Regions from separate parts of the Streptomyces sp. NPDC056486 genome, predicted to be linked through region 1. Evidence: riboswitches for the same ligand, from Rfam matches in the RefSeq annotation. Region 1 holds a riboswitch; each other region holds the start of a gene.
The links. Region 1 has a riboswitch for S-adenosylmethionine ahead of ACFQ7F_RS14980 (aminotransferase class V-fold PLP-dependent enzyme). Riboswitches for the same ligand answer to the same signal wherever they lie in the genome.
Positions count from the first base shown of each region.

Region 2: linked by a shared signal. The riboswitch ahead of thrC (threonine synthase) and the one ahead of ACFQ7F_RS14980 (aminotransferase class V-fold PLP-dependent enzyme) in region 1 are both predicted to bind S-adenosylmethionine.
Region 3: linked by a shared signal. The riboswitch ahead of ACFQ7F_RS41605 (glutathione S-transferase C-terminal domain-containing protein) and the one ahead of ACFQ7F_RS14980 (aminotransferase class V-fold PLP-dependent enzyme) in region 1 are both predicted to bind S-adenosylmethionine.

Region 1 is NZ_JBHTSF010000030.1:25,937-31,099, reverse strand. Features, by position in the region: gene ACFQ7F_RS14985 (glycerate kinase) at 1-466, shown strand, start outside; gene ACFQ7F_RS14980 (aminotransferase class V-fold PLP-dependent enzyme) at 418-1,812, opposite strand; SAM riboswitch class IV at 2,035-2,151, opposite strand; gene trpD (anthranilate phosphoribosyltransferase) at 2,226-3,290, opposite strand; gene ACFQ7F_RS14970 (cytochrome bc complex cytochrome b subunit) at 3,430-5,061, opposite strand; gene ACFQ7F_RS14965 (Rieske 2Fe-2S domain-containing protein) at 5,058-5,163, opposite strand, start outside.
Region 2 is NZ_JBHTSF010000025.1:10,938-16,100, reverse strand. Features, by position in the region: gene groL (chaperonin GroEL) at 1-50, opposite strand, end outside; gene ACFQ7F_RS13260 (cold-shock protein) at 425-628, opposite strand; gene ACFQ7F_RS13255 (MoaD/ThiS family protein) at 1,053-1,331, opposite strand; gene thrC (threonine synthase) at 1,444-2,760, opposite strand; SAM riboswitch class I at 2,778-2,912, opposite strand; gene ACFQ7F_RS13245 (glucosyl-3-phosphoglycerate synthase) at 3,082-4,026, shown strand; gene ACFQ7F_RS13240 (hypothetical protein) at 4,104-4,418, shown strand; gene ACFQ7F_RS13235 (trehalose-6-phosphate synthase) at 4,529-5,163, shown strand, end outside.
Region 3 is NZ_JBHTSF010000209.1:2,187-7,349, forward strand. Features, by position in the region: gene ACFQ7F_RS41595 (M13 family metallopeptidase) at 1-1,467, shown strand, start outside; gene ACFQ7F_RS41600 (DinB family protein) at 1,524-2,045, opposite strand; gene ACFQ7F_RS41605 (glutathione S-transferase C-terminal domain-containing protein) at 2,069-2,896, opposite strand; SAM riboswitch class IV at 3,221-3,365, opposite strand; SAM riboswitch class IV at 3,569-3,682, shown strand; gene ACFQ7F_RS41610 (putative leader peptide) at 3,793-3,882, shown strand; gene ACFQ7F_RS41615 (LLM class flavin-dependent oxidoreductase) at 3,986-5,163, shown strand, end outside.

The sequences.
Region 1 (5,163 bases):
GGGAGCCGGTCTCGCGGCGCTCGGCGCCCAGCTGCTCCCCCGCTTCGACGTCCTGCTCGACCATCTGGACCTGGACGCGCGCCTGGCCCGCGCCGACCTCGTCGTCACGGCCGAGGGCGCCCTCGACCACCAGACCCCGCGCGGCAAGATCCCCGCAGAGGTGGCACGGCGCGCCAAGCGGTTCGGCCGCCCGGTCCTCGTCCTGGCGGGCACGATCGGCCAGGGCGCGCACCATGTACGGGCGGAGGGCGTGGACGCCTACAGCGCGATCCTGCCCGCGCCTGTCTCGCTGACCGAGGCACTCGGCCGTGGCGGAGAGTTCCTCACCGACGCGACCGAGCGGGCCCTGCGGATGATCGTTCTGGGGTCACGCCTGAAGGGACGGGACAAGGGACAGACCAAGGGGCGGACCAAGGCTCAGGCGGCCGTGGTGTCCGGCACGCACCGGCCTTCCTCGGTGCGGTAGTTCCAGCGGGCACCGTCCGCCACGAGCTCCTTCACGGCGCGCACGAAACGCTCCACGTGCTCGTCGGGGGTGCCCGCGCCGAAGCTGACACGGATCGCGTTCAGCGACTTCTCGCCGGGCGCGGCCTCGGGGGCACCGCACTCGCCCTGCGTCTGCGGGTCAGTGCCGAGCAGGGTGCGCACCAGCGGGTGGGCGCAGAAGAGGCCGTCGCGTACGCCGATGCCGTACTCGGCGGAGAGAGCGGCGGCGAAGTGCGAGCTGTTCCAGCCCTCGACGACGAAGGAGATGACACCGACGCGCGGCGCGTCGTCACCGAAGAGCGAGAGCACCTTCACGGCGGGCACCTCGGCGAGGCCTTCGCGCACCTTCGCGATGAGCTGGTTCTCACGGGCGACGAGCTCGTCGAAGCCCGCCTCGGTCAGCGCCTTGCAGGCGGAGGCGATCGAGTACACGCCGATGACGTTCGGCGAACCGGCCTCGTGCCGTGCGGCGGTGTCGTGCCACTCCACGTCCACGCCGCCGTCCGCACGCCGCGCGACCTTGCGCGAGGCGCCGCCGCCCGCGAGGTAGGGCTCGGCAGCCCGCAGCCAGTCGGAGCGGCCCGCGAGGACACCCGAGCCGAAGGGCGCGTACAGCTTGTGGCCGGAGAAGGCGACCCAGTCGACGTCGAGCTCGCTGATGGAGACGGGGTGGTGCGGGGCGAGCTGCGCGGCGTCGAGAACGATGCGGGCGCCGTGCGCGTGAGAGGCGGCGGCGAGCTCCTTGACCGGCCACAGCTCACCGGTGACGTTCGACGCGCCGGTCACGCAGACCAGGGCGGGACCGTAGGGGTCACGGTCTGCGAGGGCGCGCTCCAGGGTCTCGACGGCCTGCTCGGCGGTGCGCGGGGCGTTCAGGTACGTCACACGGGCGTCGCGCCACGGCAGGAGCGAGGCGTGGTGCTCGGTCTCGAAGACGAAGACCTGGCAGTCGGCAGGGAGGGCCGAGGCCAGCAGGTTGAGGGAGTCGGTGGTCGAACGGGTGAAGACGACCTGGTCGTCCTCGCGGCAGCCGAGGAACTCGGCGACGGTGACGCGGCTGCTCTCGAACAGGTCGGTGGAGAGCTGCGAGAGGTACCCGGCACCGCGGTGCACGCTGCCGTAGTACGGCGCGTACGCGGCCACGTCGTCCCACACGCGCTGCAGGGCCGGGGCGCTCGCCGCGTAGTCGAGCGCCGCGTAGGTCACCTCGCCGCCGGTCACGAGCGGCACGGTGACGTCACGGCCGAGGACCGCGAGCGGCGCGGCACAGCAGGGGTCGGCGGACTCGGTGGCGGTGGCCTGGGCGACGGCGGGGTGTGCGGACATGGCGATATCTCCCTGCGAGCAAGACGAAACAGCTGCCTAAGATCCCGTGCGGCAGCACAACTACTGCTCCGCGTACGGGTGTTGCCTCAACGCGCGGCGCTCTTCGCCGGGCGGAGGGGATACTGCGAACGGGGCCCGAGGCCCTATCGCATTCGCTTGCTCACGAGACTGCTCCCTTGAGGACCAGGACCCCAGGGGTACGACACTCATCGAGTGCGCAGGGGTCCGCGCTTGCCATACGCCTTGCTGCGTACGGCCTGGTCTTCACCCGGGGCACCCCGCCACGGACGGAGGGTTGCCGGACAGCGAGCCGGGGCCTAATCGCTGTCACTCATGACCTGCGCAGCATCTTGCCACACGATCTTCTCGGTGCACACCGCAGTCCGGGATCCGGACTGCGGCGTGCGCCACACTCACCTGTTGCTGGCCGCCACCCAAAGCTCCAGGGACTTCTTCGCGGCCCCGGAGTCGATCGACTCCGCCGCCTTCGCGATACCGGCGCCGATCTGCTCCACGAGGCTCCCCTCGCCCGGCGAGAGGGCCACCAGGGCCGCCGCCGTGTTGAGCAGCACGGCGTCCCGCACAGGGCCGCTCTCCCCGTCCAGGAGGCGCAGCGCCACCTCGGCGTTGTACGAGGCGTCAGCGCCCCGCAGCGCCTCCACAGGGACGAGGTCGATGCCGACGTCCCGCGGGTCGAAGGCCTCCTCGCGCACGGCGCCGTCCCGCACGACCCAGACCCGCGATGTCGCCGTGGTCGTCAGCTCGTCGAGCCCGTCGTCGCCGCGGAAGACGAGGGACGAGTGCCCGCGCTCGGCGAAGACCCCGGCCACGATCGGCGCCATCCGCGCGTCGGCGACCCCGACCGCCTGGGCCCGCACCTTGGCCGGGTTGGTGAGCGGGCCGAGGGCGTTGAAGACGGTCCTGATCCCCAGCTGGCTGCGCGCGGCGCCGGCGTGTCGCAGCGCCGGGTGGAACTTCACGGCGAAGCAGAAGGTGATCCCCGCTTCCTCTGCCACCTCGACCACCCGGTTCAGCGGCAGCTCCAGATTCACCCCGAGCTTCTCCAGGACGTCGGAGGCTCCCGATGCGCTGGAGGCGGCGCGGTTGCCGTGCTTGACGACCTTCGCGCCCGCGCCGGCGGCCACGATCGCGGACATCGTGGAGATGTTGACGGTCTTGGCGCCGTCACCGCCGGTGCCGACGATGTCGACCGTCCGGCCCGGCACCTCGATCACATTGGCGTGTTCGTACATCGTGCGTACGAGACCGGAGATCTCCTCCACGGTCTCGCCCTTGGCCCGCAGCGCGACCACGAAGCCGGCGATCTGCGCGTCGGACGCCTCGCCGCGCATGATGCGGTCCATGGCCCAGGCCGTGTCCTCGGTGCTCTGGTCACGTCCCTCAAGAAGACCGTTCAGTACACCGGGCCAGGAACGGGCCGCCGCGGTGTTGCCTCCTGCGGGGGTCACAGCGCTCATCTGCCGCTCCTGGGTTCGTTTAAGGCGTAGGACAGGAACACCTTATCCAGCCCGGGGGACGGCAAAGAGCCCCGTCCATGCACTGGATGCATGGACGGGGCTCTCGCCGTGGCGACCTTGTGGTCAGAGCATCAGAGGATCAGTGGTGGCCGTGGCCGCTCGTGATCTCCTTGTACTCCTCGGTGGTGGGCTTGGGGATCTGGTTGTCCTCCCCGTAGTAGCCCTTGGAGAGCTTGGCCCGGAGCTTCTGCGGCCCCGACACCTTGCGCTCGACGCCGTTCTCGTCGACCGAGGGGCCGATCTCGACCGGCGCGTACTGCTCGTGCGCGGTGAGCGTGTGCAGCTGCTCCTGGTTGAGCGGCTCGTGGACCTCGATGAACTCACCGTGCGGCAGGCGCTTGATGATGCCCGACTCGCGGCCGTGCAGGACCTTCTCCCTGTCGCGCCGCTGCAGACCCAGGCAGATCCGCTTGGTGGCGATGAAGGCGAGGACCGGTGCCACGAAGAAGGCGATGCGCACGAACCAGGTGATCGAGTTGATCGACAGATGGAAGTGCGTGGCCCAGAGGTCGTTTCCACCACCGACGAGCAACACGAAGTACCAGGTGATCCATGCGACACCGAAGGCCGTACGGGTCGGGACGTTGCGCGGGCGGTCCAGGATGTGGTGCTCGCGCTTGTCGCCGGTGACCCAGGACTCGATGAACGGATAGACCGCGATCGCGACCAGGACCAGCGGGAAGATGATCAGCGGGATGAACACACCCAGGACGAGCGTGTGACCCCAGGCGTTGATCTCCCAGCCCGGCATGACACGGATCAGCCCCTCGGAGAAGCCCATGTACCAGTCGGGCTGGGCTCCGGTGGAGACCTGGTCCGGACGGTAGGGGCCGATCGCCCAGATCGGGTTGATCGTGGCGAGCGCCGAGACGATCGCGATGACACCGAAGACCAGGAAGAAGAAGCCTCCGGCCTTCGCCATGTAGACGGGAAGCAGCGGCATGCCGACGACGTTCTTGTTCGTCTTGCCGGGGCCCGCGAACTGCGTGTGCTTGTGGTAGAAGACCAGGATCAGGTGCGCCACCACGAGGCCGAGCATGATGCCCGGCAGCAGCAGGATGTGCACCGAATAGAACCGGGCCACGAAGTCGCCGCCGGGGAACTCTCCGCCGAACAGGAACATCGAGAGGTACGTGCCCACGATCGGCACGGACAGGACCGCGCCCTGCATGAAGCGCACACCGGTACCGGAGAGCAAGTCGTCAGGGAGCGAGTAACCGGTGAAGCCGGTGAACATGCCCAGGACGAACAGCAGGAAACCGAAGACCCAGTTGACCTCGCGCGGCTTGCGGAAGGCACCCGTGAAGAAGACGCGCATCATGTGCACGAACATCGCCGCGAGGAAGATCAGCGCCGCCCAGTGGTGGATCTGCCGGATCAGCAGACCACCGCGCACATCGAAGCTGATGTGCATGGTCGAGTTGAACGCCTCGGACATCAGCTGGCCCTGCAGCGGGATGTAGCTGCCGTGGTACTCCACCTCGTTCATCGACGGGTGGAAGAACAGGGTCAGGTACACACCCGTGAGGATGATGATGATGAAGCTGTAGAGGCAGATCTCACCGAGCATGAAGGACCAGTGGTCCGGGAAGATCTTGCGCATGTTGGCCTTGGCCAGGGAGTAGATCCCCAGGCGGCCGTCGGCCCAGTCGGCGACCCGCTCACCGGCGGGCGCCTCCTTCTTACGGTTGTCGTTCGCCGAAGTGCTCATCCGCGCTCCCAGAATGCAGGACCGACGGGCTCGGCGAAGTCGCCGAGCGCCTCGAGGTAGCCCTCTTCGTTCACGGCGATGCGCAGCTGCGGCAGCGCGTGA
Region 2 (5,163 bases), on a different contig from region 1:
CGCTCGAGGCCGCGCCGTGCCTCCTCGTCGAACGCGATGATCTTGGCCATGTGAAGTGGTCCTCCCGGACAGGGGTGGAATGCTGCTCCGGATCGCATCGGTGCCCGCGACGGACGGCCTGCGAGCCATGTGGTTCCTTGCCCCACCCGGCTTGCGAGCCTCACCGATCCGACCCAAGTTCTGTCACTCTCACTGGGAGAGTGCTAACGCCAATGATTAGCACTCGACCCCTACGAGTGCAAGCGCCTCTTACGGATCCCAGACACATGAGGGGGCGCGCGTCCGGGGCGTACGGCGGGACGCAACGCGGCACACGCGGCGGCACACGCGGCGGGACGTGCGACGGGACGCACGAGAGGCCCGTACCCCTGTCGGGATACGAGCCTCTCGTCACTCGCTAAGTCGCTGGCCGATCGCGCCGAGATCAGACGGCGAGCTTGACCATGTCCGCCTGCGGACCCTTCTGGCCCTGCGAGATCTCGAACTCCACTCGCTGACCTTCTTCAAGGGTGCGGTAACCGTCCATCTGAATCGCGCTGTAGTGGACGAAAACATCCGCACCACCGTCGACCGCGATGAAGCCGTACCCCTTCTCCGCGTTGAACCACTTGACGGTGCCCTGAGCCATGCCTAACTCCCCTATTACTGGCCCTTGCACGGACCCGCACTTCGCGGGCCCGGGTCAGACCTCACCCCCCCAATGGGTTGTGGAGGCGTGCGCCGGAACGCGTCGACCGCCGCTGAATGTATCTGTCCAACTGCCCTCTGCAACAGGTCAATCGGACGAGAATTCTGGGCACGCGCGATCGGAAATATGCGGAGAATTTGCCGGAGTTCAGGGCAAGTCGGGCCAGACAAATGCCGCAATAGGCTCAAAAAGGCAAGGCGCTTTGGCTACTTCTTGTCGGCCCCGGGCCGACTTCGTATATGCGCACGGCACAAACAGCGAAGCTTGCTTCCCAACTGTACCGCGCTCAACCATACAGAATTGCCCCCTCCGCTTCTCTCGCGGAGGGGGCAATAGAGGTAACGCTGCGTGCTTTCGGGCGGATTCAGCAACCGCCCGCGACGGCGGGAATGATCGAGACACCGGCGCCGTCCGGCGTCGCGGTCTCAAGGCCCTGCTCGAAGCGGACGTCGTCGTCGTTCACGTACACGTTCACGAAGCGCCGCAGCTTGCCCTGATCGTCCAGGACACGGGCCGCGATACCGGCGTGCTTGGCCTCAAGATCGGCGATGACCTCGGAGAGGTTCGCGCCCTCGGCGGCGACCTCGGACTTGCCGCCGGTGTAGGTGCGAAGAATGGTGGGAATGCGAACGTTGACGCTCATGGGATTCACCTCTTGATACAGGGGGAGAAATACGCCCCTTAAGGGGCGCGGGGAACTGCGCGAGGACGGACCACGACCGCCGCCCGTCGACGGCGATCAGGCCCTACGGCGACTAGTCGGCGAGACCCGCGGCACGGAATGCATCGAGGCTGGGCTTGATCGTCGCGGTCGCCTGAGACGTTTCGGCAACAGCGTCCAGGGTCTTGAGCCCGTCACCCGTGTTCAGCACCACCGTGGTCAAGGTGGGGTCGATGAGCCCGGCCTCAAGAAGCTTCTTCGTGACACCGACCGTCACACCCCCCGCGGTCTCCGCGAAGATGCCCTCGGTCCGCGCGAGCAGCTTGATCGCGTCCACGACCTGCTCGTCGTTCACGTCCTCCACCGCACCGCCCGTGCGACGCGCGATGTCCAGGACGTACGGCCCGTCGGCGGGGTTGCCGATGGCGAGGGACTTGGCGATGGTGTCCGGCTTCTGCGGGCGCACGACGTCGTGCCCGGCCTTGAAGGCGGTCGACACCGGCGAGCAGCCCTCGGCCTGCGCACCGAAGATCTTGTACGGCTTGTCTTCCACGAGCCCCAGCTTGATGAGCTCCTTGAGACCCTTGTCGATCTTCGTGAGCTGCGAGCCCGATGCGATCGGGATGACCAGCTGGTCGGGCAGCTGCCAGCCGAGCTGCTCGCAGATCTCGTACGCGAGGGTCTTGGAGCCCTCGCCGTAGTACGGCCGCAGGTTCACGTTGACGAAGCCCCAGCCCTCGCCCAGCGGGTCGCCGATGAGCTCGGAGCAGAAGCGGTTCACGTCGTCGTAGTTGCCCTCGATACCGACGAGCTCTCCGCCGTAGACCGCGGCCATGACGACCTTGCCCTGCTCCAGGTCGTGCGGGATGAACACACAGGAGCGGAAGCCGGCGCGGGCCGCGGCGGCGCCCACAGCGCCGGCGAGGTTGCCGGTGGAGGAGCAGGAGAGGGTGGTGAAGCCGAAGGCGCGCGCCGCCTCGATGGCCTGCGCGACGACACGGTCCTTGAAGGAGTGCGTCGGGTTCCCTGAGTCGTCCTTGACGAAGAGCTTGCCCTGCTCGACGCCGAGCTCACGGGCGAGGTTGTCGGCCTTGACCAGCTGGGTCCAGCCGGGGTTGATGTTCGGCTTCTGAGCGACGTCCGCCGGGACGGGAAGCAGCGGGGCGTAGCGCCAGATGTTGGCGGGGCCGGACTCGATCTGCTTCCGGAGCGCCTCGGGGTCGCCGGTCGGCAGGTCGTACGCGACTTCGAGCGGGCCGAAACAGGCCTCGCAGGCGAAGATCGGGCCCAGGGCGTAAAGCTCACCGCACTCGCGGCACGAGAGGCCGGACGCGGGGCCGAGATCCACGGAGCCCCAGTTGGAAGCCGTGGAAGGGGTGGTTTCGTTCGTTGCGACAGTCTGCGCAGCCATGGAGGCGAGGCCCTTTCTCCTCATCTTCCCCGCGACGAATCTCGTCGCGAGACGGAATTGGCACCTTCCCCACCGAGACCTCGCGTGCGCGGTCGGCGGGATGGTTGCCGGGGCTTCAACGGGCCGTATCCCTCTGCCCCTCTGGATGAGCGGTATGGCGCCGGGGCTTCAGGGGCCCCAGGGCATTTGTTACGCGCCGACCCCCGACATGCGATGGTCATCCGCGTTGTTCAAGACTGTAACCGACGGCCTGGACCCTTGAGATAGTCGTCCGAACCGCGAGATGGATCACATGTAGGCCACACACAGGAGGAATCACCCGTGCTGGAAGAGGCCGAGCGCTGGCTGACCAGGCGTTCCTGGTCCGTTGCCGACCGTCCGCTCAGCGCGCTCGTCGCCGCCAAACGGGCGTCGGGAGCCTCGGTGAGCGTCGTCCTGCCCGCGCTCGACGAGGAGGAGACGGTCGGCGAGATAGTCGCCGAGATCCGCCGCGAGCTCATCGAGAAGGCCGCCCTCGTCGACGAGCTCGTGGTGATCGACTCCGGCTCCCGGGACCGTACGGCCGAGGTCGCGCGGGATGCGGGCGCGCGGGTCGTGCACCGGGACGAGATCCTGCCGCGCATCCCGGCCGTGCCCGGCAAGGGCGAGGTCCTGTGGCGCTCGCTTCTGGTGACCGGCGGTGACATCGTCGCGTTCGTCGACGCGGACCTGAAGGAGTTCTCGGCGGACTTCGTCACCGGGATCGTGGGCCCGCTCCTGACCGAGCCCGACGTGCACTTCGTGAAGGCGATGTACGACCGGCCCCTTGCCGGGACCGCCGGTCAGGGCGGCCGGGTCACCGAGCTGATGGCGCGCCCGCTGCTCAACATGCACTGGCCCCAACTCGCGGGGTTCGTCCAGCCGTTGGGCGGCGAGTACGCGGCACGCAGGTCCCTCCTTGAGCGGCTGCCGTTCCCCGTCGGCTACGGGGTGGAGCTTGGCCTGCTCGTCGACGCGCTGCACACCGTGGGCCTTGACGCGCTCGCGCAGGTCGACGTCGGCGTGCGCAAGCACCGGCATCAGGACGGGCAGGCGCTCGGCAGGATGGCCGCGGCGATCTACCGGACGGCACAGGTCCGGCTCGCGCTCGGTCATCACGTACGCCCCGAACTCACACAGTTCGAGCGGGGCGAGCACGGGTTCGAACCGCGGACCCATTCGGTGGACACGGAGGAGCGTCCGCCGATGTCCGGCATCGCGGAGTACGCGGCCCGCCGCGTGGCGTAACCATCCAAGACCGGGCATTTTGTCTACATTCCCCACTTATGTGGGTATCTATGCGGGTCAGGCAGGTATTGAGAAGCGTGCGACGCATCGGTGGCGTGGTCGTGGCCACCGTCGGTCTCACGGCAGGGGCGCTGAGCGCCGCCGCAGCAGCGGACGTGCGTCACGACGTATCGCTGTACGGCAACTCCAGGACCATCGGTCACAGCGCCGGTCACAGCGCCGGTCACAGCATGCTCGACCACGCGAACGAGCAGCAGAGCAGTCGGGGTGAACTGGTCGACACGGGTGGCGAATCGCGCACGATGCTGTACGCGGGCCTCGCGTTCTCGCTGTGCGTGCTCGGCGTACTCGCGGTGGCGGCGGCGCGGAGCAGAAGGACCCTGAGGCCCTAGGCGTGGCCAACGGGCCCGGCTCTACGCCGGGCACGCGAACGTATACGGCGGGTCCGCCCCGGGTCCTGCCGCACGTTTGAGCCCTGCCGGTAAGGGCTAGGTTTCGGCACATGGTCTCCGAGCACGCCGCCGCCCAGGTCCTCGTCGCGTCCAACCGCGGCCCCGTCACGTACTCCCTGGAGGAGAACGGAGAGCTGACGGCCAAGCGGGGCGGCGGAGGACTCGTCTCCGGGCTCAGCGCGATCGGCGACTCCGCCGGGGACTCCCTGTGGGTCTGCGCGGCGCTGGGAGACGGCGACCGGGAGGCCGTGCGGCGCGGGGTCGGTGAACCCGGGGTGCGGATGCTCGACATCGACCCGCAGGTGCACGCCGACGCGTACAACGGGATCGCGAACTCCGTGCTCTGGTTCGTCCACCACATGCTGTACCAAACGCCGCTCGAACCGGCCTTCGGCCCGGAGTTCCGGGCGCAGTGGGCGTCGTACGAGACCTACAACCGGGCCTTCGCCGAGGCGCTCGCGGAGAGCGCCGCAGGGGGCGCGGCGGTCCTCGTCCAGGACTACCACCTGGCGCTTGTCCCGGGGATGCTGCGCGAACTCCGCCCCGACCTGCGCATCGGCCACTTCTCGCACACGCCGTGGGCGCCGGTGGACTACTTCCGGATGCTGCCGGACGACGTCGCGGAACAGTTGCTTCGCGGCATCCTGGGGGCCGACCGTGCGGCGTTCCTGACGGGGCGGTGGGC
Region 3 (5,163 bases), on a different contig from region 1:
GAGAAGTTCGCCGAGATCCGCGAGAAGTACGTCACCTACCTCACCGACCTGCTCACGCTCGGGCAGCACGCCTCGCCCGCAGATGCCGCGAAGACGGTTCTCGCGCTTGAGACCCGTCTCGCCGCAGGGCACTGGGAGCGGGCCGAGACGCGTGACGTACAGAAGACCTACAACCTCACCACCCTGGACGAACTGACCGCCCTGGCGCCGGAGTTCGACTGGCGCGGCTATGTCGAGGGGCTCGGCGGCTCGGACGCCACCATCGCCGAGACGTGCGTCCGCCAGCCGTCCTACCTCGCCCACCTGTCGACGGCCCTCGCCGAGGTGCCGATCGAGCAGTGGCGTGACTGGGCACTGGTCCGGGTGCTTCGCTCCTGCGCGCCCTACCTCACCGACGCGTTCGTGGAGAAGAACTTCGAGTTCTACGGCCGCACCCTCAACGGCACCCCGGAGCTGCGCGCCCGGTGGAAGCGGGCGGTCGCCTTCGTCGAGGGCTCCATCGGCGAGGCCGTCGGCAAGGAGTACGTGGCGCGGCACTTCCCGCCGAGCTCCAAGGCGATCATGGACGACCTCGTGGGCAACCTCCTGGAGGCCTACCGCCAGTCGATCGCCCGCCTCGACTGGATGACGGACGAGACGAAGGAGCGCGCGTACGAGAAGCTCGCCACGTTCCGTCCCAAGATCGGCTACCCGGACACCTTCCGCGACTACTCGGACCTCGAGGTCTCCGGCGACGACCTGCTCGGCAACGCGCACGCGGCGGACGCCTTCGAGTCCGACCGGCAGCTCGCCAAGATCGGCGCGCCGGTCGACCGCGACGAGTGGTTCATGCTGCCGCAGACGGTCAACGCGTACTACAACCCGGGCACGAACGAGATCTGCTTCCCCGCGGGCATCCTGCAGAAGCCGTTCTTCTCGCCCGACGCCGACCCGGCCGAGAACTACGGCGGCATCGGCTCGGTCATCGGCCACGAGATCGGCCACGGGTTCGACGACCAGGGCGCGCAGTACGACGGCGCGGGCAACCTCAACGACTGGTGGACCGCGGCCGACAAGACCGCGTTCGAGGCCAAGTCGAAGGCGCTGGTGAAGCAGTACGACGCCTTCTCGCCGCGCAACCTCCCCGACGAGTCCGTCAACGGCTCGCTGACGGTGGGCGAGAACATCGGCGACCTGGGCGGCCTGACCATCGGGCACACGGCTTACCGCATCGCGCTCGACGGCGCGGCGATGCCCGAGAAGGATGGCCTGACCGGCTCCCAGCGGCTCTTCATGAACTGGGCCTACTGCTGGCGTACCAAGCGCCGCAAGGAGCAGGAGCAGCAGTACCTCACCATCGACCCGCACTCGCCGCCCGAGTTCCGGGCCAACATCGTCCGCAACCTCGAAGAGTTCCACGAGGCCTTCGCGACGGCAGAGGGCGACGGGCTCTGGCTGGACCGCGCGGAGCGCGTCAGGATCTGGTGATCTCCAGACACGGCCGCGGCACCCGTGCTGCGGCCGTGCCTGACCCGCCGCCGTTTCTACCGCGCCGCGCGCAGCATGCGGAGCTGGCCGATCTCCGTGGCGTTCTTCATCAGCTCGGAGTTCACCCAGGCGAGCATGTGGGCAACGGTGTGTTCGGGGTCGTTCTGCCAGGGGAACGGGGCAGTGGCGTCCAGATCCGTGTCGTCGAGCCGGTCGAGCACCGACAGCCACTCCGTGCGCAGGTCACGTAGCCAGTCGACGGCCGCCTTGCCGCTGCCCGGCCAGGTGATCCCGGTCCGCTCCCGCGGCACCCGTCCCCGCGCGTGATCGATCGTGACGCCCCACCACCAGCCGATGTGCCAGCTGATCCAGCCGATGGTGGGAATCGGGACGGGATCCGGCTCGGTCTCCGCGAAGTCCGCCACCCACCCTCCGTCACCGTCGGGCCGCACCGTCCAGCAGAGCGGCGCGGGCTCCCACAGGAAGTCCTCGGGCTCGAGGCGCTCCAGGTGGTACTCGAAGAGGGACCACGTCAGGTCGAACTGCCGGCGCAGCAGTTCGCGTCGGGAATCGTTCACGGGCTGACCCTGGCACAGGGGCCCTAGGCCTGGGAAAGAGATTTCGGATCGTCGGCGGTCGTGTCCGACCACCGTTCCGTCCCGCCGGACCGAGGGCGATTGGCGTGGAAGGCCGGGTGGTCGTGCAGGCGGCGCACATAGGCGCGCACGTGGGGACGGGACCGGGTCGCCTCGGCCGCGTCCGGGGTGAGGTGGACGAGCGTCGCCCACAAGTCCACGTCCGCCGCGGTGAGTTCGTCGCCCACGAGGTAGGAGTGGGAGGCAAGACGGCAGTCGAGCCGGTCCAGCGTCGCGGGGGCGAGCGGCCCGGCGAGCAGCTCGTGCCAGGTGTCGATCCGTGCTGCCAGGGCCGGTCGGCGCAGGACGGGCAGCGGGCCACTGCCGTGTGCGGCAAGGCGGCAGGCCAGGTCGCGCAGGATGTCGGGCGTGTGGTTGCTGACGACGTGCCCGCTCCACCGGTCGCACAGGGCCGGAACGGTCAGCGGCCCTTCGAAGTGGTGCTCGGTGGCCTCGTAATAGCGGTGCAGGGAGTCGAGCGCCGCGGTGGCGTGCGGCGCCAGGAGGGTGGTGGTGACCGAGTCCCTGAGACCGAGCAGGTCGAGGGTGATCGAGACGCGCAAGGAGTCCGGACATTCCGCCGAGAGATACAGGTGGTAGCGGTGGGGTGCCGGGTAGAAGCCGCCTGCGAGGTCGTCGCCGATGCGGCTGCGGATCGGCGTGGGACAGGTGCCGCGTGGTCCGGCATCGCGTGGGCGGACACCGCTTGGGCCGGTGTCGCGCGGGGAGCATGAATCCGCGGGGGAAGCCGGGCGGGAAACAGTGCGGGAACGGTGCGACGTGATCTCGGGCATGGCTCTCCAGGGAGGGGAAGGGCACCGACCGGCGGCGCGCGCGGGCCGGTGGCACAGCGGGGGGAGAGGGGGATCCGTGGCCGCAGAGGGCCGCAGTGATGAGGCTTCTTGTCCCGGAGGCGTCACTGGTGCGTGGACGCTGTGCGGACGTCAGACAGCTGGAACCGAGGCGCTGCACACGCGCAGCAGGTCGATGTGCAGGCGTCTGGTCAGGACGCGAGGGCGGGGCCGGGGCGCGGACAGGAGAGGCCGCGGGATGCTGTTCCTCTCACCGACCGCCCTGGACATGTCCACCAGCCCTGCCGTCGAGGCCCGTTGTATCCGGGGCCGCGCTTGCCCCGCCGCCACGGCGGGACCCGGTCGTCACCCGGGGCACCCCGTCGCGGAGGAAGGGTTGCCCGTCAGCGGGCCGGGGCCGATGACCCGCTCGGGCAGGAACCCTGCCGGGCGGGCGCTGACAATCGTGACCGTCCCCGGAAGTCTGAGTCCGGGTGCCCGGCTCCGTCAAGAAGGCCGCACCCGGAACAGAAGAAGGCCCGGACCCGGAACAGAAGGAGCGGCCCGGTGGTTGAGGCTGACGGAGACGGACGACGAGGCACGGTCGGCGATGTGAGAACGCCCATGATCCACGGGCATTGCGCACCGCTACGACCTCACGTAACGTCCCGAGCAGGTTACGAGTGTCAGCGTCAAGCCCTGGCTTGCTGACCGGCAACCCTCCTACGCGGCGGGGTGCTCCAGGTGAGGACCAGGCGGTGCCCGTCCAGGGTCCCGCAAGCGCGAGACCGGCGAGGCCCCAGGCCCGCCGGGCCGGAAAGGTGGAGGTGACGGACGTGCCACCTGTGTCAGCTGTGCCGCCCCTGTCGCCGGTGCCGTTCGCGTCCGTTCCACGCGTCATGGTGATCGCGCCGAGCCGCCAGGTGCATCTGTACTCCCGGCCGCACATCGATCTGCAGCGTGTCGCCGGCGCGCTCTGTCGTTCCTGACCCGTTACCCCGCCGCCGCACCCTCGGAGCCGAGGGGCCGGTGTTCTCGCACGGTCGTACGGTCGATCAGGAAGGCACACCTTTCGTGTCGTCATCACCTTCGTTGCCCCATTCTTCGCATTCCTCCGCTCCCGCCGCCGCGCTGCACCTCGCTGTCGCGCTCGACGGCGCGGGCTGGCACCCGGCCGCCTGGCGCGAACCGGTGGCCCGTCCAGGGGAGTTGCTCACTGCCCGGTACTGGGCCGACCTGGTCACCGAAGCAGAACGCGGCCTGCTCGACTTCGTGACGATCGAGGACGGGCTCGGGCTCCAGTCCACGCACTTCACCGAGCCCGACGGACGCACGGATCAGGTACGAGGGCGGCTCGACGCCGTTCTCATCGCCGCCCGTGTCGCCCCGCTGACCAGCCACATCGGCCTGGTGCCGACGGTGGTGGCCACGCACACGGAGCCCTTCCACATTTCCAAGGCGATCGCCACACTCGACTACGTCAGCGCGGGCCGCGCGGGCGTACGCGTACAGGTGTCGGCGCGCCGTAATGAGGCCGCGCACTTCGGGCGCCGTACGCTTCCCGCCTTCGAGAGCGTCGAGGACCTGGGCAGAGCGGACGTACGGGAGCTGACCGTCGACCTCTTCGACGAGGTGGCCGACTACGTCGAAGCCGTGCGCAGGCTCTGGGACAGCTGGGAGGACGACGCGGAGATCCGGGACGTCGCCACCGGCCGCTTCATCGACCGCGACAAGCTGCACTACATCGACTTCGAGGGCAAGCACTTCAGCGTCAAGGGCCCCTCGATCACGCCCCGGCCGCCGCAGGGCAGGCCCCTCGTCAGCGCACTCGCCCACGAGGGCCCGACCGAGGCCCCGTTCCGGCTCCTCGGCCGCTCCGCCGACATCGGATACGTCACCCCGCGCGACGCCGGGCACGCACGCGCCGTCGTCGCCGCGGTCCGCGGCGAACAGGACGCGGCCGGGCGAAGCGATGAGCCCCTGCACCTCTTCGGCGACCTGGTCGTGTTCCTCGACGACGACCCGGCCGCCGCCGCGGCCCGCCGGGAGCGTCTGGACGCCCTCGCGGGTCACCCGTACACCAGTGACGCGCGGGTGTTCACCGGCACGCCCGCCCAACTCGCCGACCTGCTCCTTGAGTTGCGGGAGGCCGGGCTCACCGGGTTCCGGCTGCGCCCCGCCGTCGTCGGCCACGACCTCCCGGCGATCACCCGGGGCCTGGTGCCCGAACTCCAGCGCCGCGGCGCCTTCAGGCACGCGTACGAAGCCGA